Microbaculum marinisediminis: one gene and its partner. The protein of the gene in region 2 interacts with the protein of the main gene of each other region in a pairwise test. Links are inferred from orthologs where the notes say so. Each region holds a gene or a part of one and is shown on either strand. Other genes may lie near its edges. The genes, in order: gyrB and gyrA.

Region 1 (7,659 bases), on a different replicon or contig from region 2:
ATCCCAGGCCGATGGTCATGATCCGGTGGCGGGCCGGCGCGCGGGCGACATAGATGATGTCCGTGCCGTCCATCATCGCCGCGGACGCGGATTCGTCAAACTGCTCCGACAGGCCGCGAAGCACATCCTGCACGATCTCCAGCTCACTCGCAGACGAGACGTAGGACTGCGCCAGCTCCAGGATCGCCGGCGTGAGCTCGTAATGCTTGCCGTCGCTCCTGGCCAGGCCGGTTTCGCACAGGGTGATCAGGAACCGGCGGGCGGCGGCGCGCGTCAGGCCGGTGCGGGCGGCGACATCGGTTATCGTCTGATGGCGATGACCGGCGTCGAAGCTGCGGATAACGGCGATCCCCCGCACGAGGGACTGAACGGTTTCGTCACGGACGGCCACGGCGCCTCCCATAAGTTCGGATGACGAACATATTATCGATATGCGAACTCGGCCGTTGACGCAACGGGTCGTCGGAAGCTCAAATCAGTTTGGCCATGTCGGCCGGAAAACTCGAGGGAAGATCCGTGGCTGCAATCACGTCTCTGTCCGAGGCGATACGAACAAACGTCCGTGACGGCGACAGCGTCGCGATGGAAGGCTTCACCCACCTGATCCCCTACGCGGCGGGACACGAGATCATCAGGCAGGGGCGCAAGCGCCTGACGCTGTACCGGATGACGCCGGACCTGATCTACGACCAGCTGATCGGAATGGGATGCGCCGACAAGCTGGTCTTCTCCTGGGGCGGCAATCCCGGCGTCGGCTCGCTGCATCGCCTGCGCGACGCGGTGGAGAACGGCTGGCCGCATCGCCTCCAGATCGAGGAGCACAGCCACGCGGCGATGGCGAACGCCTATGACGCAGGGGCGGCGAACCTGCCGTTCGCGGTGTTCCGCGGCTATGTCGGCACCGACCTGCCGAAGGTGAACCCGACGATCCGGCATGTCACCTGCCCCTATACCGGCGAGGAGCTCGCGACCGTTCCCGCGATCCGGCCCGATGTCGCCATCGTCCACGCGCTGAAGGCCGACCGGGAGGGCAACGTCCTGTTCGAGGGCATCGTCGGGGTGCAGAAGGAAGCCGTCCTGGCGGCGAAGCGTTCGGTCGTCACGGTCGAGGAAGTCGTCGACGATTTCGGCGATATCTCCCCCAATTCCGTGATCCTGCCGCGTTGGGCGGTCACGGCGATCGCCGAAGTGCCGGGTGGCGCCCATCCGTCCTATGCGCACGGCTACTACAAGCGCGACAATGCGTACTACAAGGCATGGGATCCAATCGCGCGCGATCGCGATACATTCCTTGCCTGGATGAAGGACAACGTTCTCGACAAGGGGCCCGAAGCCTATGCCCGCTACGCGGCCGACGGATCCACGGCACGGGGAGCCTGAACGATGGATCATACCGCGAACGAGATGATGACGATCGCCGCGGCACGGCCTCTGCGGAACGAGGACGTCTGCTTCGTGGGCATCGGCGCGCCGTCGGCGGCCTGCAACCTGGCCCGGCTGACCCATGCCCCGAACATCACGCTGATCTACGAATCCGGCACGATCGGCACGCGGCCGGACGTGCTGCCGCTGTCGATCGGCGACGGCGAACTGTGCGACACCGCGCTGACGACGGTCTCCGTGCCGGAGATGTTCCGCTACTGGCTGCAGGGCGGCCACATCACGCTCGGCTTCCTGGGCGGCGCGCAGATAGACCGCTTCGCCAACCTGAACACGACCGTGGTCGGGCCCTACGACGCACCGAAGGTTCGCCTGCCCGGCGGCGGCGGCGCGCCGGAGATCGCCGGCCACTGCGGCGAAATCTTCATCACCATGGCGCTGTCTCCGCGCGGCTTCGTCGATCACCTCGCGTTCATCACCTCGATGGGCCACGGCGAGGGCGGCGACCATCGCCAGCGCCTGGGCCTGAAGACCAAGGGTCCGACCAAGGTGATCACCGACATGTGCATCCTGGAGCCCGCCCCGGAGACGAAGGAACTGACCGTCGTCTCGATCCATCCGGGCGTCGCCAGGGACCAGATTACAGAGGCGTGCGGCTGGCCGATCCGCTTTGCGGAGACGGCTGTCGAAACGCCCGCCCCGACGGCAGAGGAACTGGAAACGCTGCGCGCGCTTCAGGAGCGCACGCGCCGCGCCCACGCCGCCTGACAGGCGTCCGGCCCGATATCGCCGGGGAACGATATCGGCCGCAACGAGGAGGAGCAGCAACCGATGAGCGACGCACCAGGATACCGCCTCATCACGCCGGACAGCGCGCCCGCGCATCCATTTCCGGACTATCGGTCGAACCCGCTGCGCGTGCCGAAGCGACCGTTGATGATCCTTCCGCACACGCTGAGCGAGATCACCGGCCCGGTCTACGGCCACGAGGGCGTCAGGCCGGAGGAGGCCGATCTCACCCGTCAGCACGGTGGGGAGCCGCTCGGCGAGCGGATCATCGTGCACGGTCGCGTCCTCGACGAGGACGGCCGCCCGGTGCGCAACAGCCTGGTCGAGATCTGGCAGGCCAACGCGGCCGGCCGCTATATCCACCAGCGTGACCAGCATCCCGCACCGATCGATCCGAACTTCACCGGCGCGGGCCGGTGCGTGACCGACGATGACGGCTATTACCGCTTCGTCACCGTCAGGCCGGGCGCCTATCCCTGGCGCAATCACCACAACGCCTGGCGACCCGCGCACATCCATTTCTCGCTGTTCGGGACGAGCTTCATGCAGCGTCTGGTGACGCAGATGTATTTCCCCGGCGACCCGCTGTTCCCGTTCGACCCGATCTTCAATTCGGTCACCGACGAACGGGCGCGGCAACGGATGATCTCGAGCTTCGACCTCGACGCCACCCAGCCGGAATGGGCGCTCGCGTTCAAGTTCGACATCGTGCTTCGTGGCCGCGAAGCCACACCGATGGAGGACTGACCATGTCGAAGACGACACCGTCGCAGACGGTCGGGCCGTTCTTCCATTTCGGCCTGACCGACACCTACGAGGCCGACGATCTGGCCGGAACCGAGTCCGAGGGCGAGCGCATCGTCATCGAAGGCCACGTCCTGGACGGGGACGGCGAGCCCGTGCCGGACTGCATGATCGAGATCTGGCAGGCCAACGCGGCCGGCAAATACGACCATCCCGAAGACGATCAGGACAAGCCGATCGATCCCGGGTTCCGCGGCTTCGGCCGCGTGGCCACCGATCCCGAAGGCCGCTTCCATTTCCGCACGGTGAGGCCGGGTCCGGTATCAGGCCGCGGCAACGCGCTGCAGGCTCCGCATATCCTGGTGCAGGTCTACGCCCGCGGATTGCTGAAGCAGCTCGTCACCCGGATCTATCTGGAAGGCGAACCGCTCAACGACACCGATCCGCTCCTCAACGTGATCGAGGACGCGGCGGCGCGGCACAGCCTGATCGCCAAGAACAAGGGCGACGGCCACTATCACTGGGACATCATCCTGCAGGGCGGGAACGAGACGCAGTTCTTCGAGGCGTAGGCGTCAGCCGAACAGGCGGACCAGCAGCGGCACGATCACCGCCGTCGCCAGCGCGTTGAGGCCCATGGCGATGCCGGCGAAGGCGCCGGCAAGCTCGCTGACCTGGAAGGCCCGTGCCGTGCCGATCCCGTGGGAGGCGACGCCGACGGCGAAGCCGCGCGCGGCGTAATCCTTCAGCCCCAACAGATTGAGCAGCGGCGTCGCGGTCATCGCGCCGATGATACCGGTCAGGATGACGAGCACGGCGGTCAGCGACGGCAGGCCGCCGATTTTCTCGGCGATGCCCATGGCGATCGGCGTCGTCACCGATTTCGGCGCCAGCGACAGCACGCTTTCGCGACTGGCGCCCAGCATCGCCGCGATGCCGACCGCACTGACGACAGCCGTGAGCGAACCGGCTAGGAGGGCGGCCGCCATCGGCAGGACGGCGCGCTTCACGCGTTTCCATTGCGAAAACAGGGGCACGGCCAGCGCCACCGTCGCGGGGCCGAGCAGGAAATGCACGAACTGGGCGCCGTCGAAATAGACGTCGTAGGCCGTGCCACTGACCAGCAGCACCGCGACGAGAAGAACGATGGCGACGGCGACGGGCTGTACCACCGGGTTGCGGCCGAGCCGGCCGAACAGCGTGACGCCGATCAGATAGGCGACAAGCGTCGCCGTCAGCCACAGGAGTGGAGTGGCGGACAGATAGACCCAGACGTCGCCGAGGGGCCCGGTCATCGGGGACCCTCGTCCTCGGGCGCATCGGCATCGGCGCCACCGACCATCCTCGCCACGCCGACGAAGACCAGCGCGGACACGGCGATCGTCGCCCAGGTCGACAGCAGGAGAGCGGCGAGCAGCGCCAGCCATTCCGTACCGATGCGCTCGAAATGCAGCATGACGCCGACGCCGGCCGGCACGAACAGCAGCGAGAGGTGCGACAGCAGGCCGGTCGCCGTTTCGCGCAGATCCTGCGGGATGCGACCTGTGACGCCGATACCGGCCAGAAGGATCACCAGTCCCAATACGGGGCCGGGAACAGGCAGGCCGGTCAGCCAGACGAGGACCTCCCCGGCGAGCTGGCAGGAGAGCAGGATGGTGAGGGCGGCGATCATGGCCCCGCCCCCAGCATCGGACTACACGTCCAGGTTCGACACGTTCAGGGCATTTTCCTGGATGAAGCGCTTGCGCGGCTCGACGACGTCGCCCATCAGCTCGGTGAAGATCTCGTCGGCGTCGGTCGCCTCGCGCACCTTGACCTGCAGGAGCGTACGGGCGTTGACGTCGAGCGTCGTCTCCCAGAGCTGATCCGGGTTCATCTCGCCGAGGCCCTTGTAGCGTTGCAGCGTGAGCCCCTTCGAACCAGCCGTCATAATCGCCTTGAACAGCGCCGTAGGCCCGCGGATCTCGCTCTCGGCGTCCTTGCGGCGGAAGACGGCCGCCTTGCCGAACACTTCCTGGAGGAAGCCGGTGTGGGCGTCGAGCCTTCGGGCGTCGGCCGAATTCAGCAGCGCCAGGTCGATAAAGGAGGCTTCCTTGACACCGCGGACCTCGCGTTCGAAGCGATAGCCGCCATCCTCGGTCGGAATGCCTATCCAGCCCTGCTCGGTCTCGTCGGAGAGAAGGTCGAGCCGGCGCGCGACATAGGCCGCGGCTTGCTGGCGCTCTTCCTCCGACTTCGCGGTGTCGGCGTTGAGGATGCCGGCGATGGCGGCCTGTTCGACCGTGGTACGGTGGTAGCGGCCGTGCAAACCTTCAACAGTCTTGGCGAGCGAACGCGCTTCGTCGACCGCCGCGCGCAGATCCGCGCCCGACCGCACCTCTCCGCTCGCCAGAGTCAGCGAGGCGTCGTCCAGGCCGCTGCCGATCAGATAGTCCTCGAGCGCGCGCTCGTCCTTCAGGTACTGCTCGGACTGGCCACGCTTGACCTTGTAGAGCGGCGGCTGTGCGATGAACAGATGGCCGTTCTCGATGATCTGCGGCATCTGCCGGTAGAAGAAGGTCAGCAGCAGCGTGCGGATATGGGCGCCGTCGACGTCGGCGTCCGTCATGATGATGATCTTGTGGTAGCGCAGCTTGGCGATGTCGAAGTCCTCGCCGATGCCGGTGCCGAGCGCGGTGATCAGCATGCCGACCTGGTCGGACGACAGCATCTTGTCGAAACGGGCGCGCTCGACGTTGAGGATCTTGCCGCGCAGGGGCAGCACCGCCTGGTTGGCGCGGTTGCGGCCCTGTTTGGCGGAGCCGCCGGCCGAGTCACCCTCGACGATGAACAGCTCGGACTTTGCCGGATCGCGCTCCTGGCAATCGGCGAGCTTGCCGGGCAGGTTGGCAATCTCGAGCGCCCCCTTGCGACGTGTCAGCTCGCGCGCCTTGCGCGCGGCCTCGCGGGCGGCAGCGGCCTCGACCACCTTGGACACGATCGTCTTGGCATCGGCGGGATGTTCCTCGAACCAGGTGCCCAGGGCCTCGTTGATGACGTTCTCGACGACCGGGCGCACCTCCGAGGAGACCAGCTTGTCCTTGGTCTGGCTCGAGAATTTCGGATCGGGAACCTTCACCGACAAGACGCAGGTCAGGCCTTCGCGGCAATCGTCGCCGGTCGGCGAAACCTTTTCCTTGCGCAACAGCCCGGAGGAATCCGCATAGCCCGTGACCTGGCGGGTCAGCGCGGCGCGGAGGCCGGCCAGATGCGTACCGCCGTCACGCTGCGGGATGTTGTTGGTGAAGCACAGCACGTTCTCGTGGTAGCTGTCGTTCCACCACATCGCCGCCTCCGCCACGATCCCGTCGCGCTCGCCACGAACGACGATCGGCGCTCCGATGAGCGGCGACTTGGCGCGATCGAGCCAGCGCACGAACTCCTCGATGCCGCCTTCGTAGAACATCTCCTCGCGCTTCGGCTCGACGCCGCGATTGTCGACGAGCGCGACGGTAACGCCGGAATTGAGGAACGCGAGCTCGCGCAGGCGATGCTCGAGCGTGTGCCAGTCGAACTCGGTCATCGTGAAGGTGGCCGGGCTCGGCAGGAAGGTGACCTCGGTGCCGCTCATGCCGTCGGCGTCGCCGACCACGGCCAGCGGCGCCTCGGCGGTGCCGTCGCGAAACACGATCACGTGCTCCTTGCCGCCGCGCCAGATACGCAGCGTCAGCTTGGACGACAGGGCGTTGACGACGGACACGCCGACGCCATGCAGGCCGCCGGAGACCTTGTAGGAATTCTGGTCGAACTTCCCGCCGGCGTGCAGCTGGGTCATGATGACTTCCGCAGCGGAAACGCCTTCCTCGTGCATCTCGGTGGGAATGCCGCGGCCATTGTCGCGGATCGTCGCGGACCCGTCCGGATTGAGGATCACGTCGACGCGGTCACAGTGCCCCGCCAACGCCTCGTCGATGGCGTTGTCGACGGCCTCGTAGATCATGTGGTGCAGGCCGGACCCGTCATCGGTGTCGCCGATATACATGCCCGGACGCTTGCGGACAGCCTCCAAACCCTTGAGAACCTTGATGGATTCGGCGCCGTAATCGGAACTGCGCTCAGTTCCGGGCTCGTTTTCCTGCATTCTTTGTTCCGTGTTCCTGTTCGGGGCGCTGTGCTTCAGTCGGCCTGAGCCGCGAGGCGCACCGGAAGGTGATTTAGAATCAATGACATCCTAGCATTTCGGGGGGTCGTTTGCCGAGCCCCGCCGGATGAAATTCGCTGATTGATATATGGGGATTCAGGCGGATTTCGGCAAACCCCCGGAACGCATATCGACGGGTTACGAGCGAGTCGCGATCGCTGCCGCCGCGCCCATCATGGTGACGCCGGCGACCCGGTTGAGGATGCGGCGGGCGGCCGGGCTCTCGAACAGCAGCCGGGCACGCGCGGCCAGCGCGGCGTAGCCGCCGATAACACCGAGCAGAACCACCGCCACGACCGCCGACAGCTCAACGAATCCCAGCGCCGTCAGGCCACCCAGATCGATGATGGTCGGCAGCAGGGCAAGGTAGAACAGGATCACCTTGGGGTTGCCGAGCGTGACGAACAGGCCGGCGAGGAAAGCCCCGGACCGCCGCCCGCCGCGGACCGGCAGCGCCCCGGCTTCCGGGCGGGCGAGAAACAGACGGATCGCCAGATAGACCAGATAGGCCGCGCCCGCCCAGCGGATCAGCGTGAACAGGCCACCGAAGGTCGCCGCGATGACGC
Region 2 (16,049 bases):
CGCAAGGTGCGGACGATCGAGTTCGACGACGGCGCGTTCGAGGCCAGACGCGCGGAACTGCGCCGCATTTCGGTCGGCCTGTGAGGCCAGGCCGGCCGGGCAAAAGCGAGGCGCGCGCGATACGGCGCGCCCCTTCCGATTCCTTGGGGAAGCGAGCGGGACCGTAGCCCGCTCAGGCCTTAGAACGCTCAGGCCCTAGAACGCTCAGGCCTCTGGGTCCGGCCCTTCTTCGCCGCGGCCTTCTTCGCCGTTGCCTTCCGCGCCGTTGCCTTCTGTGCCCTCGCCTTCCGCACCCTCGTCCTCTATGCCCTCGGCGTCGTCTTCTTCCTCGCTGACGCGCTGGACCGAGACGACGTGTTCGTCCTTGGCGGTCTTGAAGACGATGACGCCCTGGGTGTTGCGGCCGGCGATGCGGATTCCGTCGACGGGACACCGGATCAGTTGGCCACCATCGGTCACCAGCATGATCTGGTCCTGGTCCTCGACGGGGAACGAGGCAACCAGCGGCCCGTTGCGGTCGTTGACGACCATCGCGACGATGCCTTTGCCGCCGCGCCCGGTGACCCGGTACTCGTAGGACGAGGTGCGTTTGCCGTAGCCGTTCTCCGAGAGGGTGAGCACGAACTGCTCGGCGGCGCTCATCTCGGCGTAGCGCTCCTGGCTGAGCTCGGTTCCCGCCTCGACCTCTTCGGACTCATCGGACGGCTCGGGCTGATCGACCTCGCCGCGCACCAGGCGGCTGCGCTTCAGATACTCGCCGCGCTCGGCCGGCGTCGCATCGAAGTTGCGCAGGATCGACATCGAGATGACGCTGTTGCCTTCGGCCAGATTGATGCCGCGCACGCCGGTGGAGTCGCGTCCCTTGAAGACGCGCACGTCGGTCGTGCGGAAGCGGATGCACTGGCCGGTCGCCGTGGTCAACAGAACGTCGTCGTTCTCCGAACAGGTGTCGACGCCGACGATGGCATCGCCCTCGTCCAGCTTCATGGCGATCTTGCCGTTGCGATTGACCTGAACGAAATCCGACAGCTTGTTGCGCCGCGTGGTGCCGCGATTGGTCGCGAACATGACGTCGAGTTCGCCCCAGGTGTCCTCGTCCTCGGGCAGCGGCATGATCGAGGTGATCCATTCTCCTTCGATGAGAGGCAGCAGGTTGACCATCGCCTTGCCACGCGCCTGGGGCGCCGACAGCGGCAGGCGCCACACCTTCATCTTGTAGACCATGCCGCGCGAGGAGAAGAACAGGACCGGCGTGTGCGTCGAGGCGACGAACAGGCGCGTGACGAAATCCTCCTCCTTCGTCGACATGCCCGAGCGGCCCTTGCCGCCGCGGCGCTGGGCCCGGTAGGTCGAGAGCGGCACGCGCTTGATGTAGCCGCCGTGACTGACCGTGACGACCATGTCCTCGCGCTGAATGAGGTCCTCGTCATCGAAATCGCTGACGAAATCCGTGATTTCGGTGCGCCGCGGCGTGCCGAACTCCTCCTTCACGGCGATCAGTTCGTCGCGGATGATCGACTGGATGCGTGCGCGCGAGCGAAGGATATCGAGATAGTCCGCGATCGCCGCGCCGAGCTTGGTCAGCTCATCGGCGATCTCGTCGCGACCCAGCGCCGTCAGCCGCTGCAGTCGCAGATCGAGGATCGCGCGGGCCTGTTCCTCGGACAGGCGATAGGTGCCATCCTCCGAAAGGCCGTGGCGCGGATCGGCGATCAGCGCGATCAGCGGCCCCATATCCTTGGCCGGCCAGGCGCGGGCCATCAGCGACTCGCGCGCCGTTGCCGGGTCCGGCGCGGTCCGGATCAGGTGGATGACCTCGTCGATATTGGCAACCGCGATCGCCAGACCGACCAGGATGTGGGCCCGATCGCGCGCCTTGCCGAGCAGGAACTTGGTGCGCCGGCCGACGACCTCCTCGCGGAAGGCGATGAAGGCGCGCAGCATGTCGATCAGCGTGAGCTGTTCCGGCTTGCCGCCGTTCAGCGCGACGATGTTGGCGCCGAAGCTCGTCTGAAGCGACGAGTAGCGGTAGAGCTGATTGAGGACGACATCGGCCATCGCGTCGCGCTTCAGCTCGATGACGACGCGCAGCCCCTCGCGGTCGGACTCGTCGCGGATGTCGGAGATGCCCTCGACGCGCTTGTCGCGCACAAGTTCGGCGATCTTCTCGATCATCACCGCCTTGTTGACCTGATACGGCACCTCGGTGACGACCAGCGCCTCGCGCTCCTTGCGGATGGTCTCGGTATGGACCTTGCCGCGCATGATGATCGAGCCGCGCCCGGTCGAAAAGGCCGAACGGATGCCGGCGCGGCCGAGGATGATGCCGCCGGTCGGGAAATCCGGTCCGGGGATGATCTCCATCAGCCGTTCGATCTCGATGGCGGGATCGTCCATGAAGGCGATCGCGGCATCCACCACCTCGCCAAGGTTGTGCGGCGGGATGTTGGTCGCCATGCCGACGGCGATACCGCCGGCGCCATTGACCAGAAGGTTCGGGAACCGCGACGGCAGGACGACCGGCTCGCGCTCGGAGTTGTCGTAGTTGTCCTGGAAATCGACGGTGTCCTTGTCGATATCCTCGAGGATCGCGTGCGCGGGCTTGGCCAGCCGCACCTCGGTGTATCGCATGGCGGCGGCCGGATCGCCGTCGATAGAGCCGAAATTGCCCTGTCCGTCGAGCAGCGGCAGGCGCAGCGAGAAGTCCTGCGCCATGCGCACGAGCGCGTCGTAGATCGATTGGTCGCCGTGCGGATGGTACTTACCGATCACATCGCCGACGACGCGGGCCGACTTGCGGTAGGCCTTGTTCCAGTCGTAGCCGTTCTCGTGCATCGAGAACAGGATCCGGCGGTGCACGGGCTTCAGGCCGTCGCGCACATCGGGCAGCGCGCGGGAGACGATCACGCTCATGGCGTAATCGAGATAGCTGCGCCGCATCTCGTCGGTGATCGAGACCGGTTTGATATCGGACGGGTCGGCCGGGCCGGTATCGCCCGTCGGCGGGGTATCGTTATCGGACAAAGGCTGTCTCGTTCGGCGGGTTTTTGACGGTTTTTATTTTATCCGATTCCGGGCTTCGGGGGCAAATCCGGATGGATAGGGTCGAGTACGGAAATTGCTCGATAAATCAGGCAATTATCGGGCGGCGTCGCGGCGACGCACGACTTCCTTCGCCGCGGACCGGTTATATCCTGCCGACGTGGCGTTCGTCACGCGTTCTTCGAGGCCATGACCTGCCGCCACGAAAGCCGGAGATCAGGTCCAGTCGGGCGGGATCGTCTCGTAGGCGACAACGCCGTCCGGGATCACCTCCCACGGCGCCTTCGAGCCGACGAAGATGTGCATTTCGATCTCGATTCCGGGATCCTCGTTGAGGCAGCCCAGAGTGATGCCGTGGACCTCCCCGTCGACGACGCCGCACAGGGTCGAGCCGCAGACGCTACAGAACCGCTTTCCCGCCCCGTTTTCGTCGAGGAAGGTGGTCAGCAGCTCTTCTCCCCGGGTCCAGGAAAAACTCCCTGGCACCACCTGCGCATAGGATGACGCCTGGGCGCTGAAGGCCTTGCGGCAGCGCGAGCAGTGGCACGACCGCGCCGCATAGGGCTGGCTCTCGATACGGTATTTGACTGCCCCGCAGAAACACTCGCCTGTCAGCGCCATTGTCGGATGTCCTTCGATTGCGATTGTGTCCGACCCGCAAGATGCGAACCCGCCCCGGTTTCGCAAGGCCGAAGGCCGAATGCGCGGTGGATGACGGGCCGGGGTTCGGTCGGCGGGCTTGAATCGGGCCGCCGCGCCGGTCACGCTGTCTTGCTCCAACAGACGAGCCCAACAAACGAGATGGTGCCGTGACGCCGGAAGCGCTCATCTCCGCCTTCGTCACGCTGTTCGTGATCATCGATCCGATCGGCATCGCCCCGCTGTTCCTCGCCCTCACGGCAGAGCGCAGCGCGGCCGAGCGGCGCAAGATCGCGGCCCGGTCCGTCCTGATCGCCGTTGTGGTGCTGGTGGCCTTCGCCGTCGGCGGCCTGTGGCTTCTGCAGGCGATGGGGATTTCCCTGCCCGCATTCCGGGTCGCCGGCGGGATCCTGCTGTTCTGGATCAGCTTCGAAATGGTGTTCGAGCAACGCACCCGGCGCAAGGAGACGTCGGCGGAACGCTCGGTCGCTGAAGAGCACCCTGACGACATCGCGGCGGTGCCGCTCGCCATTCCGCTGATGGCCGGCCCCGGCGCGATCACCGCCGTGATCCTTCTGGCGGGCGAGCCCGGCGGAGGATGGATCGAGCTCGCCTGGGTAATCGCCGTCATCGTCTCCGTCCTTGCGGTGACGCTGGCGATCCTGCTCGTCGCGGTGCCAATCGGGCACCTGATGGGCAAGACGGTGCGGACGGTGGTGACACGGCTGCTCGGTGTCATCCTCGCCGCGTTGGCCGTTCAATTCGTGGCCGATGGCGTCCTGGCGCTCATAGCCTGAATTAACAAAATATCGTAGTTTATTGTGTTTGTGAGATAAATGGCGACACACGGAACAAACCGAGTCATCTATGCCGCGCTGGCGGGGAACTCGCTCATCGCGATCACCAAATTCGCCGCCGCCACATACACCGGCTCTTCGGCGATGCTGTCGGAGGCGATCCACTCGCTTGTCGATACCGGCAACCAGTGTCTCCTGCTGATCGGCATCCGGCGGTCGAAGCGGCCCGCGGACGACAATCACCCGTTCGGCTACGGCATGGAGGTCTATTTCTGGGCCTTCGTGGTGGCGATCATGATCTTCGGCGTGGGCGCCGGCGTGTCGCTCTACGAGGGCTACCAGAAGATCCTGGACCCGCACGAAATCACCAATCCGATGGTCAACTACGTGGTGCTCGGCCTCGCAATCGTGTTCGAGGCCGGCGCCTGGTGGGTCGCCTATCGCGAATTCGAGAAGACGCGCGGCCGACGCAACCTGATCGATGCGGTCCGCCGCTCCAAGGACCCGACCGTGTTCACCGTGCTGTTCGAGGATTCCGCGGCGATGCTCGGCCTGGTCGTCGCGCTGATCGGCATCTCGGCGGCGCAGTACACCGGGATCCCGGAATTCGACGGCTATGCCTCCGTCGGGATCGGACTGATCCTGGCGGGCACGGCCGCCATGCTCGCCTACGAGACGAAGGGGCTGATCATCGGCGAGGCGGCGAGCCGGGAACTCATCACCGGCGTCCGCAAGATCGCCATGTCGGCGAACGGCGTACGCCGCATCAACGAACTCAGGACCATGCACCTGGGCCCGAACGACGTGCTGGTGGCGATCAGCCTCGATTTCGCCGATTCCATGCCTGCGGGCGAGGTGGAGCAAACGATCTCGAAGCTCGAGGTCGACATCAAGACGCAGTTTTCCGATGTGCGCCGGGTCTTTGCCGAGATCCAGTCCGCGGCCGGCCACGCGGCAAGCGTCGCCGCCGAACAGGATCACATCCGCGAGAGCAAGGGGAATGAGGCCTAGTCGGCGGTCAGGTCGACCGTCACTTCGGCGCCGCCATAGCCGTGAACGGAATCGTGCGCGCGGACCGTGACCACGGTGATGCCATCGGGGATCGAAACGCCGGTAAGCGAGCGCGTGAACGGCTGCTCTTCGTCGTGCGGATGCAGGAGTGTCCGCGTGCCCAGAACGGTGCCGTCCGGCGCGACCACGTCCCAGCGATCGGCATAGTGGTCCCAGCCGGCGTCGGCGTGGCGCACGGCGACGTCGAAACGCCAGGCACCGCCCTCCTGGCGCGTCGCCTTGACGGACTCCACATCCGCCTCGCCGGCCGACGCCGGCGGCACGGCCACGCTGGCGGCGACGAGTATCGCCAAAAAAGGTGCGTAGATCCGCATCGCCTCAGTGGAGCGGATCGGACCGCCGACGGCCAGTCACAACTGCGTCAGCGGTCCGGCAGGTTTAGCGCCGGCAGACTCAGCGGGCCGACGGCTCCAGTGGCCGCTTGTCGTCGCGCAGCGCGATGTAGATCGCCGGGATCACCAGCACCGTCAGCAGCGTCGACGACAGCAGGCCGAACAGCAGCGAGATCGCGAGACCCTGGAAGATCGGATCGAACAGGATCACCGCCGCGCCGATCATGGCGGCGAGCGCCGTCAGAAGGATCGGCTTGAAGCGGATCGCGCCCGCGTCGAGCAGCGTGCGTCTGAGCGGCTTGTCCGCACTGCGCTCGTGGCGGATGAAGTCGACCAGCAGGATCGAGTTGCGCACGATGATGCCGGCCAGCGCGATGAAACCGATCATCGAGGTTGCCGTGAACGACGCGTCGAACAGCCAGTGACCAATTACGATGCCGATCAGCGTGAGCGGGATCGGCGTCAGGATGACGAGCGGCAGCAGGAACGAGCCGAACTGGGCGACGACCAGGAAGTAGATGCCGAGGATCGCGACCGCGAAGGCGGCGCCCATGTCGCGGAAGGTGACGTAGGTCACTTCCCACTCCCCGTCCCACAGCAGCGAGGCGACGCTCTCGTCGCCGGGCTGTCCGTGCAACAGCATCTGCGGCTTGGGCACGTCGCCCCAGTCGTGGGCCTCGATCGCGTCGGAGACGGCGATCATGCCGTAGATCGGCGCCTCGTACTCGCCCGCCAGCTCGGCCTGAATCATTTCGGCTGGGCGCCCGTTGCGGCGGAAGACCGGATAGGACGCGGTTTCCTCGCTGAGCGTCACCACATCGCCCAGCTCGACGACGCCGCGGTTGCCCGGCAGGGCGTTGGCGGGAACCGGCGTCGACAGCGTGCGCTGGGAGACGGCCAGATCCTCCTTCGGCAGCCGCACCGCGATCTCGATGGGATGGCGACCGCCGCCACGGTGCGAGTAGCCGACCGGCACGCCGGTCAGATAGGAGCGAATGGCGTTATAGACGTCGCTCTGGGAGACGCCGTGATATTCGAGGTTGTTCTGGTCGATGCGGATGTGCAGCCGCGTCGCCGGCGTGCCGAAGCTGTCGTCGACGTCGACGATGTAGGGCACGTCCTCGAAGATCTTGCGCATCTCGGTGGCGACCGCCCGCCGGGTCTCTTCGTCCGGACCGTAGATCTCGGCAAGCAGCGTCGCCAACACCGGCGGACCCGGCGGAACCTCGACGACCTTGATCACGGTTCCCTCGGGCACCTCCAGATCGGCAAGACGCTGGCGAACGTCCAGGGCGATGTCATGGCTGGTGCGGTCGCGCTCGCTCTTGGGCGTCAGGTTGACCTGCAGGTCGCCGTTCTCCGGCAGGCTGCGCAGATAGTAGTGACGCACCAGGCCGTTGAAGTTGAACGGTGCCGACGTGCCCACATAGGACTGGATCGAGGCGAGCTCCGGCAGGTCCGCCAGCTTTTCCGTGGCCCTGGTGAGCACGCGGTCGGTGTCCTCGAGCGTCGCGCCTTCGGGCAGGTCCACGACCACCTGCAGCTCCGACTTGTTGTCGAAGGGCAGCAGCTTCACGGTGACGGTCTTGTCGAAGAACAGGTACATCGCGCCCATCGTGGCGACGCCGACGACGAGCAGGAAGGTCCAGACGCGGAACCGCGTCTTCAAAAGCGGCCTGGCGACCGCGACATAGGCCCGACCGAGAACGCCGCCGTGAGCGGCTTCGTGCTCGGCGACATGCCCGCCCTCGCCGTGGCCGCCATGCTCCTTGCCGATCTTCATCATCAGCCAGGGCGTGACGATGACGGCGACGAAGAAGGAGAAGATCATCGCCGCGGACGCATTCGCCGGGATCGGGCTCATGTACGGCCCCATCAGGCCCGACACGAACAGCATCGGCAGGAGGGCCGCGACGACCGTCAGGGTCGCGACGATGGTCGGGTTGCCGACCTCCGCGACGGCATCGATCGCCGCCTCGCGCCGGCTTCGCCCGTCCTTCATCGCCCAGTGCCGAGCTATGTTCTCGATCACGACGATGGCGTCGTCGACGAGAATGCCGATCGAGAAGATCAGCGCGAACAGGCTGACGCGGTTGATCGTGTAGCCCATGAAATAGGAGGCGAAGAGCGTCAGCAGGATCGTCGTCGGAATGACGATCAGGACGACGACACCCTCGCGCCAGCCGATGGCGAAGGCGACCAGCACGACGATGGAGACGGTCGCCAATCCCAGGTGGAACAGGAGCTCGTTCGCCTTCTCGTTGGCGGTCTCGCCGTAGTCGCGGGTGATCAGGACGTCGAGGTCCTCCGGCACCAGCCGGTCGCGCATCAGCTCCAGGCGCTCGACCAGCCGCTCGCCGATCACCACGGCATTGGCGCCGGCGCGTTTGGAGATGGCGATGGAGACGGCCGGAACCGGCGTCATCGCGCCGTCCTCGCCGCGGCTCATGTGCCAGACGCGATGTTCCTCGGGGGCGGCATCGACCACCACATTGGCGACATCGCCGACATAGACCTTGCGCCCGTCGCGCGCGGTCATCTCCAGGAGCCCGATATCCGGCACGCCCTGAAGCGTCTGGCCGGCAACGACCGGCAGGCTGCGGTCGGTGTCGCGCACGGTGCCGGCGAGGAACGACCGGTTTGCCTCGGTCACCTTGCCGATGAGCTGCTCCAGGGTGATGCCGTAGAGCGCCATCCGCTCCGGATCCGGCTCGATGCGGATCTGGTCGTCGCGGCCGCCGACGATATAGGTCAGGCCGACATCCTCGACCTTGGCGAGTTCGACCAGCAGGTCGCGGGCGATGTAGTACAGGCCGTTGTCGGTCCAGCGATCGGCCGCGTCCGGCTTGGGTGCCAGGGTGACGACCACGATGGCCACGTCGTCGATGCCGCGACCGACGATCAGCGGCTCGGGAATGCCGATGGGGATGCGGTCCATATTGGCGCGCACCTTTTCGTGCACGCGCAGGATGGCGTCATCGGGATCGGTGCCGACGAAGAAACGGGCGGTGACAGTGACGCGGTCGTCCTGGGTCTGGGAATAGACGTGCTCGACGCCGTTGATGCCCTTGACGATGGTCTCGAGCGGCTCGGTGACGAGCTTGACGGCATCATCGGCCTGCAGACCGTCGGCGGAGACGTGAATGTCGACCAGCGGAACGCTGATCTGCGGTTCTTCCTCGCGCGGCAGCGAGACCAGCGCAACCAGGCCGAGCGCCAGCGCGGAGATCAGCAGCAGCGGCGTCAGCGGCGAAGAAATGAAGGCCCGCGTCAGCGAGCCGGAGATGCCGGGCTTCATGGGCGCACCAGACGGTCGCCGGCCTTAAGGCCGCCGAGCACCTCGACCATCGGCTCGCCGTCGGCGACTGTCTGCCCGAGCTGTACCACCACGTCGAGCGGCGTCCCGTCGGGCGCGGAGACCCGGACGTAGTCGAGGCCGTATCGCTTGAAGACAAAGCTCTGTGGGATGACGTAGGTGTCGCGTTCGCCCGCCGCGATCCGCACCAGGGCGCGCTCGCCGACGAAATAGCCGCCGAGCCCCGAGACTTCGGCATCGGCGACGACGCTGCCAGCTTCCAGGCGCGGATAGACGGTGACGATTTTGCCCTTCCCCACGGCACCGCCGGCCTCGCCCATCCCGCGCTTGCCGATCAGGATCTCGTCGCCGAGCTCGATATGGCGGGCGTGGCGCTCCGGAACCTTGAGACGGAGGATATAGCGGTCCGACGCGATTTCGGCGATGGCCTCGCCGGGGAGAACGACGGTACCGATGGTCACGGGGACGGCCAGGACCCGGCCGGCGCCGGGCGCCTCGACCGCGCCTTCGGCGATCTGCTGCTCTGCGATCAGCTTTTCGGCCTGCGCGGTCTGGAGCTGGTTGCGGGCGACGTCGGCGGCGGTCTGCAGCTGGTCGAGCCGCGCCTGGGCGACGATTCCGCGCTCCTTCAGTTCCGTGCCGCGCTTGAGCTCGGTCTCGGCGTTGGAGAGCGCCGCCTGCAGGCCGCGAATGCTGGCCTCAAGCCCCTGGATACGGAGCGCCAGCTTGTCGTCGACGATGGTCGCGATCTTCTGGCCGGCGGTCACCGCGTCGCCCTCGCCCACCGTCAATTCGGTGACGGTCCCGCCGATCCGGGCACGGGCGGGCACGACGTCTGCGCTCTGAACCGTCGCGAAGACGGCCTTGAAATCTTCGACCGTTTGCGGCTCGACGACATACTCGCTTTCGGCGGCGCGCAGCAGCGACGACGGCATGGCCAGGGCGCCCGCCAGGGCCGACGCCAGAAGGAAACTCGAAACTGTGATGGGCTTGCAGCCTAACGTCATGACCATTTCTCCCCGGTCCGCGTCGCAGATATACCTATATATTCAGAAATTGGAATATGAAAAGTGGTGATCGGCGGCGCGCCCCTCAAGGGGCAGACGCGGAGAGATTAACGCAAAAATGCCGCCGGAGTGAACGACTCCGGCGGCATTCGGGCTGAAAGCATGGGTAGATTCGGGGAAATCCGAATCTAGAACGGAATTTCGTCGTCCATATCGCTGGACGGGCCACGGCCGCCGCCGCCCTGCATCGGGCCGCTGGAGCCGAAATCGCCGCCGCCACCCGACGATTCGTAGTCTGATCCGCCGCCACCACCACCGCCGCCGCGGGCGTCGAGCATCGTCAGGGCCGAATTGAAGCCCTGCAGGACGACTTCGGTCGAATAGCGGTCCTGACCCGACTGGTCCTGCCACTTCCGGGTCTGGAGCTGGCCTTCGATATAGACCTTCGAGCCCTTGCGCAGATACTGCTCGGCGATCTTGCAGAGACCTTCGTTGAAGATCACCACGCGATGCCATTCGGTGCGCTCCCGGCGCTCGCCGCTGTTACGGTCCCGCCAGGTCTCGGTCGTGGCGACGCGCAGATTGGCAATCGGACGGCCGTCCTGGGTGCGGCGGATTTCCGGATCGGCGCCGAGATTGCCGACGAGGATGACTTTGTTGACGCTTCCCGACATCACCTGACCTTTCGTTTCGGTTTTCGCCGCAGACACTATCCGCCCGGCCCCGGCCCGTCGCCCCATGCGACGGTTTTCCACAGGTGCTGCGACGGTTGGGCAGGTCCAACGCGGCGCCGCGCTACGTATATCCTGTTGGACGGAACAGCATGTTCCTATATTGTTCTCTTTTCGAACGCAATCCCGCGATTCTCCGGGTTCAAGGCGGCCGATGACCGAAATCCGCACCGAAAGACTGGTATTGCGTCCCTATCGCGCCGACGAAGCCGACCTGCTCGGCCTTCTGCTGCGCGACCGGCGGGTCGTGTTCTGGCAGACCGAACGTGTCACAGAGCGCGATGTCGCGGGCGTCCTGACGCGCAGCCTCGCGCTACGCCCGCGCGGGCTCGGCTGGTTCGCCGCCTTCCGGCACGACGACGGACGGTTCGTCGGCAACGCGATCCTGCAGCCGCTCGACGGCACCGAGGAAATCGAGATCGGCTATCACCTCGTTCCCGAGGCCTGGGGCAAGGGTTATGCGCGCGAGGCGGCGGCCGCCGTTCTCGACTACGGGTTCCAGGCGCTGAGGCTGCCGCGCATCGTCGCGGTGGTGCTGCCTGAGAACGCGCGCTCCCAAAGGGTTCTTGAACGGCTCGGCCTGCCCTATATTGAGGACCGGATCCACGCCGGTCACCTCCATCGTTACCACGCCTTGTCGCGCGCCGATTATCTGGCCGGACACGAAAATGTCGCCGAACCGTCGGAGACCTGAGGCACCATGCAGAAGAACATCTCCGTTTCCGGGGCGCGCGAGCACAATCTCAAGAACGTCTCCGTCGATATCCCGCGCGACGAACTGGTGGTGATCACCGGTCTGTCGGGCTCGGGCAAGTCGTCGCTCGCCTTCGACACGATCTATGCCGAGGGCCAGCGCCGCTACGTCGAGAGCCTGTCGGCCTATGCCCGCCAGTTCCTCGAGATGATGCAGAAGCCCGATGTCGACCACATCGAGGGCCTGTCGCCGGCGATCTCGATCGAGCAGAAGACGACCTCGCGCAATCCGCGCTCGACGGTCGGCACCGTCACCGAGATCTACGACTACCTGCGCCTCCTGTTCGCCCGCGTCGGCATTCCCTATTCGCCGGCGACCGGCCTGCCGATCGAAAGCCAGACGGTCAGCCAGATGGTCGACCGTGTGCTGGCGCTTCCCGAGGGCACCCGGCTCTACCTGCTGGCGCCGATCGTGCGCGGCCGCAAGGGCGAGTACCGCAAGGAACTCGCCGAATTGATGAAGCGCGGCTTCCAGCGGGTGAAGATCGACGGCGCCTTCCACGAGATCGCCGAGGCGCCGGCGCTCGACAAGAAGTTCAAGCACGACATCGACGTGGTCGTGGACCGCATCGTGGTGCGCGAGGACATGGCCTCGCGGCTGGCGGATTCGTTCGAGACCGCGCTGCAGCTCGCCGAGGGGCTGGCGGTCGCGGAGTTCGCCGACGAGACGGACGACAAGGGCGAGGCCAGGCGGCTGATCTTCTCCGAGAAGTTCGCCTGCCCGGTTTCCGGGTTCACCATCGCGGAGATCGAGCCGCGGCTGTTCTCGTTCAACAGCCCGCACGGCGCCTGCCCGGTCTGCGACGGCCTCGGCTCCGAGATGCGGGTCGATCCCGACATGGTGATCCCCGACCCGTCGCTGACCCTGAAGGCAGGGGCGGTCGGGCCCTGGGCGCGGTCGTCGTCGCCCTACTACCTGCAAACGCTGGAGGCGCTCGGCCGGCACTACAAGTTCAAGATGACCGTGCCGTGGGAAAAGCTTCCCAAGACGGCGCAGGACGCGATCCTGTACGGGTCGGGCGACGAGGAGATCAAGTTCACCTACGATGACGGCCTGCGCGCCTACGACACCAAGAAGAGCTTCGAGGGCGTGATCCCCAATCTCGAGCGGCGCTGGCGGGAGACGGAATCGTCCTGGTCGCGCGAGGAAATCGAGAAATTCATGGGTCAGACGCCCTGTTCGACCTGTGACGGCAACCGGCTGAAGCCGGAAGCGCTGGCAGTGAAGATCGCCGGCCTGCACATCGGCGACGTCGTCGCCATGTCGATCCGCAAGGCGAATGGCTGGTTCGAGACGCTGCCCGAGCACCTGAGCGAGAAGCAGAACGAGATCGCCACGCGCATCCTCAAGGAGATCCGCGAGCGCCTCGCCTTCCTCAACGATGTCGGCCTCGACTATCTGACGCTGTCCCGCTCCTCGGGAACGCTGTCGGGTGGGGAGAGCCAGCGCATCCGCCTCGCCTCGCAGATCGGCTCGGGCCTGACCGGCGTGCTCTATGTGCTCGACGAACCGTCGATCGGCCTGCACCAGCGCGACAACGAGCGTCTTCTCGGCACGCTGCGCCACCTGCGCGACCTCGGCAACACGGTGATCGTCGTCGAGCACGACGAGGATGCGATCCGTTCGGCCGACTACGTCATCGATGTCGGTCCCGGCGCCGGCGTGCACGGCGGCGAGATCGTCGCGAAGGGCACGCCGGAAGAGATCATGGCCAATCCGGCGAGCCTGACCGGAAAGTACCTGACCGGCTTCGAGCAGATCGAGGTGCCGGCGGAACGGCGCGAGATCTCCGGGCACCGGCGCATCCGGGTCGTCGGCGCGCGCGAGAACAACCTGAAGAACGTCACCGCCGAGATTCCGCTGGGCACCTTCTCCTGCGTCACCGGCGTCTCCGGCGGCGGCAAGTCGTCGCTCCTGATCGACACGCTCTACAAGGCGATCGCCCGGCGGCTGAACAATGCGCGCGAGCATCCCGGCGCGCACGACCGCATCGACGGCCTGGAGCATATCGACAAGATCATCGAGATCGACCAGTCGCCGATCGGCCGCACGCCGCGCTCGAACCCGGCCACCTATACCGGCGCGTTCACGCCGATCCGCGAGTGGTTCGCCGGGCTACCGGAAGCCAAGGCGCGCGGCTACGCGCCGGGCCGCTTCTCGTTCAACGTCAAGGGCGGGCGCTGCGAGGCCTGCCAGGGCGACGGCCTCATCAAGATCGAGATGCACTTCCTGCCCGACGTCTACGTGACCTGCGACGTCTGCAAGGGCCGGCGCTACAACCGCGAGACCCTTGAGGTGCTGTTCAAGGGCAAGTCGATCGCCGACGTGCTCGACATGACCGTCGACGAGGCGCGCGACCTGTTCGACGCGGTGCCGTCGATCCGCGAGAAGTTCGAGACGTTACAGAAGGTCGGCCTCGGCTACATCCATGTCGGCCAGCAGGCCACCACGCTGTCGGGCGGAGAGGCGCAGCGCATCAAGCTCGCCAAGGAACTGTCGCGGCGCGCGACGGGGCGCACGCTCTACATCCTCGACGAGCCGACCACCGGCCTGCACTTCCACGACGTGAAGAAGCTGCTGGAGGTGCTGCACTCGCTCGTCGACCAGGGCAACACGGTGGCGGTGATCGAGCACAACCTGGAGGTCATCAAGACCGCCGACTGGATCATCGACATCGGCCCGGAAGGCGGCGACGGCGGCGGCGAGATCGTGGCGCACGGCACGCCGGAGGACATCGCCGCGGAAAAGCGAAGCTACACCGGCCAGTTCCTGGTGGAGCTGTTCGCACGCCGGCCGAACAAGCGGACCGAGGCGGCGGAGTAGCGCGCCACGCGCAGCCGTTTTTTCGTAGCTGAGGCGCGCTACCCGCCAGCGACGGTCTATGTTCGTGCCGTGTTACCGGTCACAGAACGACATAGGCGACGATCGCGAAGCCGAGCGCGCCGGCAAGCAGCACGGCGAGCAGGACGATCCTGTCGACCTTTTCGGTATGACCAGTCCATTTTTCGGCGTTGTAGGCGACGTTCGTGAGCTTCATGGCTCCCTGCCTCCTGACAGGCTGCTACCCCAGCCCCGGCAGGCCCTCGTCCCTGAGACACTATATTGGGCGACGTCCCCGCCATTGAAAGGGGCACATGCCCTTTGCCTTTGACGCGCGCGCGGACTAAGTAGCGGCCATGTCGGACACATCCCTCTCACCCATCCATGTCGTCGGCGCGGGCCTCGCCGGGTCCGAGGCCGCCTGGCAGATCGCCGAGGCCGGCGTGCCGGTCGTTTTGCACGAGATGCGGCCCGTGCGCATGACCGAGGCCCATCTCGGCCAGGGCTGCGCCGAGCTCGTCTGCTCCAACTCGTTCCGCTCAGACGACGCCGAGACCAACGCGGTCGGCCTCCTGCACGCGGAGATGCGCCGCTGCGGCTCGATCATCATGCGGTGCGGCGACGCCCATCAGGTGCCGGCCGGCGGCGCGCTCGCGGTCGACCGCGTCGGCTTTTCCGACGCGGTGACGGCGGCGCTCGAGGCCCATCCGCTGATCGAGATCCGCCGCGAGGAAATCGCCGGCCTGCCGCCGCAGGACTGGGACAGCGTGGTGGTGGCGACCGGCCCCCTCACCTCGCCCGCCTTGTCGGAGGCGATCGGCACGGCGACGGACGAGGATTCGCTCGCCTTCTTCGACGCGATCGCGCCGATCGTTCACAAGGACTCCATCGATTTCTCCAAGGCCTGGTACCAGTCGCGCTACGACAAGGCCGGCCCCGGCGGCACGGGGGCCGACTACATCAACTGCCCGCTCGACAAGGACCAGTACGAGGCGTTCGTCGACGCGCTTCTGTCGGGCGAGAAGACCGAATTCCGCGACTGGGAAAAGGATACGCCCTATTTCGACGGCTGCCTGCCGATCGAGGTGATGGCCGAGCGCGGCCGCGAAACGCTGCGGCACGGGCCGATGAAGCCGGTGGGGCTCACCAATCCGCACGATCCTGACGTGAAGTCCTATGCCATCGTGCAGTTGCGCCAGGACAATGCGCTCGGCACGCTCTACAACATGGTCGGCTTCCAGACGAAGCTGAAATACGGGGCGCAAGCCGCGATCTTCCGGACTATCCCGGGGCTAAAGAATGCCGAGTTCGCCCGCCTTGGCGGCCTTCACCGCAATACCTTCCTGAACAGTCCGAAGCTGCTCGACGGCACGCTGCGCCTGCGGGCCATGCCGCGCCTGCGCTTCGCCGGCCAGATCACCGGCGTCGAGGGATATGTGGAATCGGCGGCCATCGGCCTGCTCGCCGGGCGGTTCGCGGCAGCCGAACGGCGCGGGCTGACGATCGTCCCGCCACCGCAGACGACGGCGCTCGGCGCCCT

What was found.
Region 1: the proteins of gyrA (region 2) and gyrB interact in binary tests that used the Escherichia coli proteins (3 or more experiments, as listed by UniProt). The link is inferred for Microbaculum marinisediminis from one-to-one orthologs.

Annotation. Positions count from the first base shown.
Region 1 is NZ_JALIDZ010000004.1:137,738-145,396, forward strand. Bases 4,321-7,424 are described here. They hold gyrB (DNA topoisomerase (ATP-hydrolyzing) subunit B), read right to left. Parts: upstream 7,034-7,424; coding sequence 4,607-7,033; downstream 4,321-4,606. Other genes in these bases: MUB46_RS09540 (CidA/LrgA family protein), read right to left, coding at 4,321-4,585; MUB46_RS09550 (LysE family translocator), read right to left, coding at 7,232-7,424. Also shown: MUB46_RS09510 (IclR family transcriptional regulator domain-containing protein), read right to left, coding at 1-391; MUB46_RS09515 (CoA transferase subunit A), read left to right, coding at 517-1,380; MUB46_RS09520 (CoA-transferase subunit beta), read left to right, coding at 1,384-2,148; pcaH (protocatechuate 3,4-dioxygenase subunit beta), read left to right, coding at 2,212-2,916; pcaG (protocatechuate 3,4-dioxygenase subunit alpha), read left to right, coding at 2,919-3,485; MUB46_RS09535 (LrgB family protein), read right to left, coding at 3,489-4,208; more of MUB46_RS09540, read right to left, coding at 4,205-4,320; more of MUB46_RS09550, read right to left, coding at 7,425-7,659. UniProt on the Escherichia coli protein: DNA gyrase negatively supercoils closed circular double-stranded DNA in an ATP-dependent manner to maintain chromosomes in an underwound state.
Region 2 is NZ_JALIDZ010000010.1:38,317-54,365, reverse strand. The notes cover bases 5-3,305. They hold gyrA (DNA gyrase subunit A), read right to left. Parts: upstream 2,941-3,305; coding sequence 205-2,940; downstream 5-204. Other genes in these bases: MUB46_RS19515 (GFA family protein), read right to left, coding at 3,259-3,305; MUB46_RS19525 (hypothetical protein), read left to right, coding at 5-84. Also shown: more of MUB46_RS19525, read left to right, coding at 1-4; more of MUB46_RS19515, read right to left, coding at 3,306-3,663; MUB46_RS19510 (MarC family protein), read left to right, coding at 3,852-4,478; MUB46_RS19505 (cation diffusion facilitator family transporter), read left to right, coding at 4,518-5,489; MUB46_RS19500 (hypothetical protein), read right to left, coding at 5,486-5,842; MUB46_RS19495 (efflux RND transporter permease subunit), read right to left, coding at 5,943-9,179; MUB46_RS19490 (efflux RND transporter periplasmic adaptor subunit), read right to left, coding at 9,176-10,204; MUB46_RS19485 (single-stranded DNA-binding protein), read right to left, coding at 10,393-10,878; MUB46_RS19480 (GNAT family N-acetyltransferase), read left to right, coding at 11,090-11,629; excinuclease ABC subunit UvrA, read left to right, coding at 11,636-14,512; MUB46_RS19470 (hypothetical protein), read right to left, coding at 14,592-14,726; methylenetetrahydrofolate--tRNA-(uracil(54)-C(5))-methyltransferase (FADH(2)-oxidizing) TrmFO, read left to right, coding at 14,866-16,049. UniProt on the Escherichia coli protein: A type II topoisomerase that negatively supercoils closed circular double-stranded (ds) DNA in an ATP-dependent manner to maintain chromosomes in an underwound state.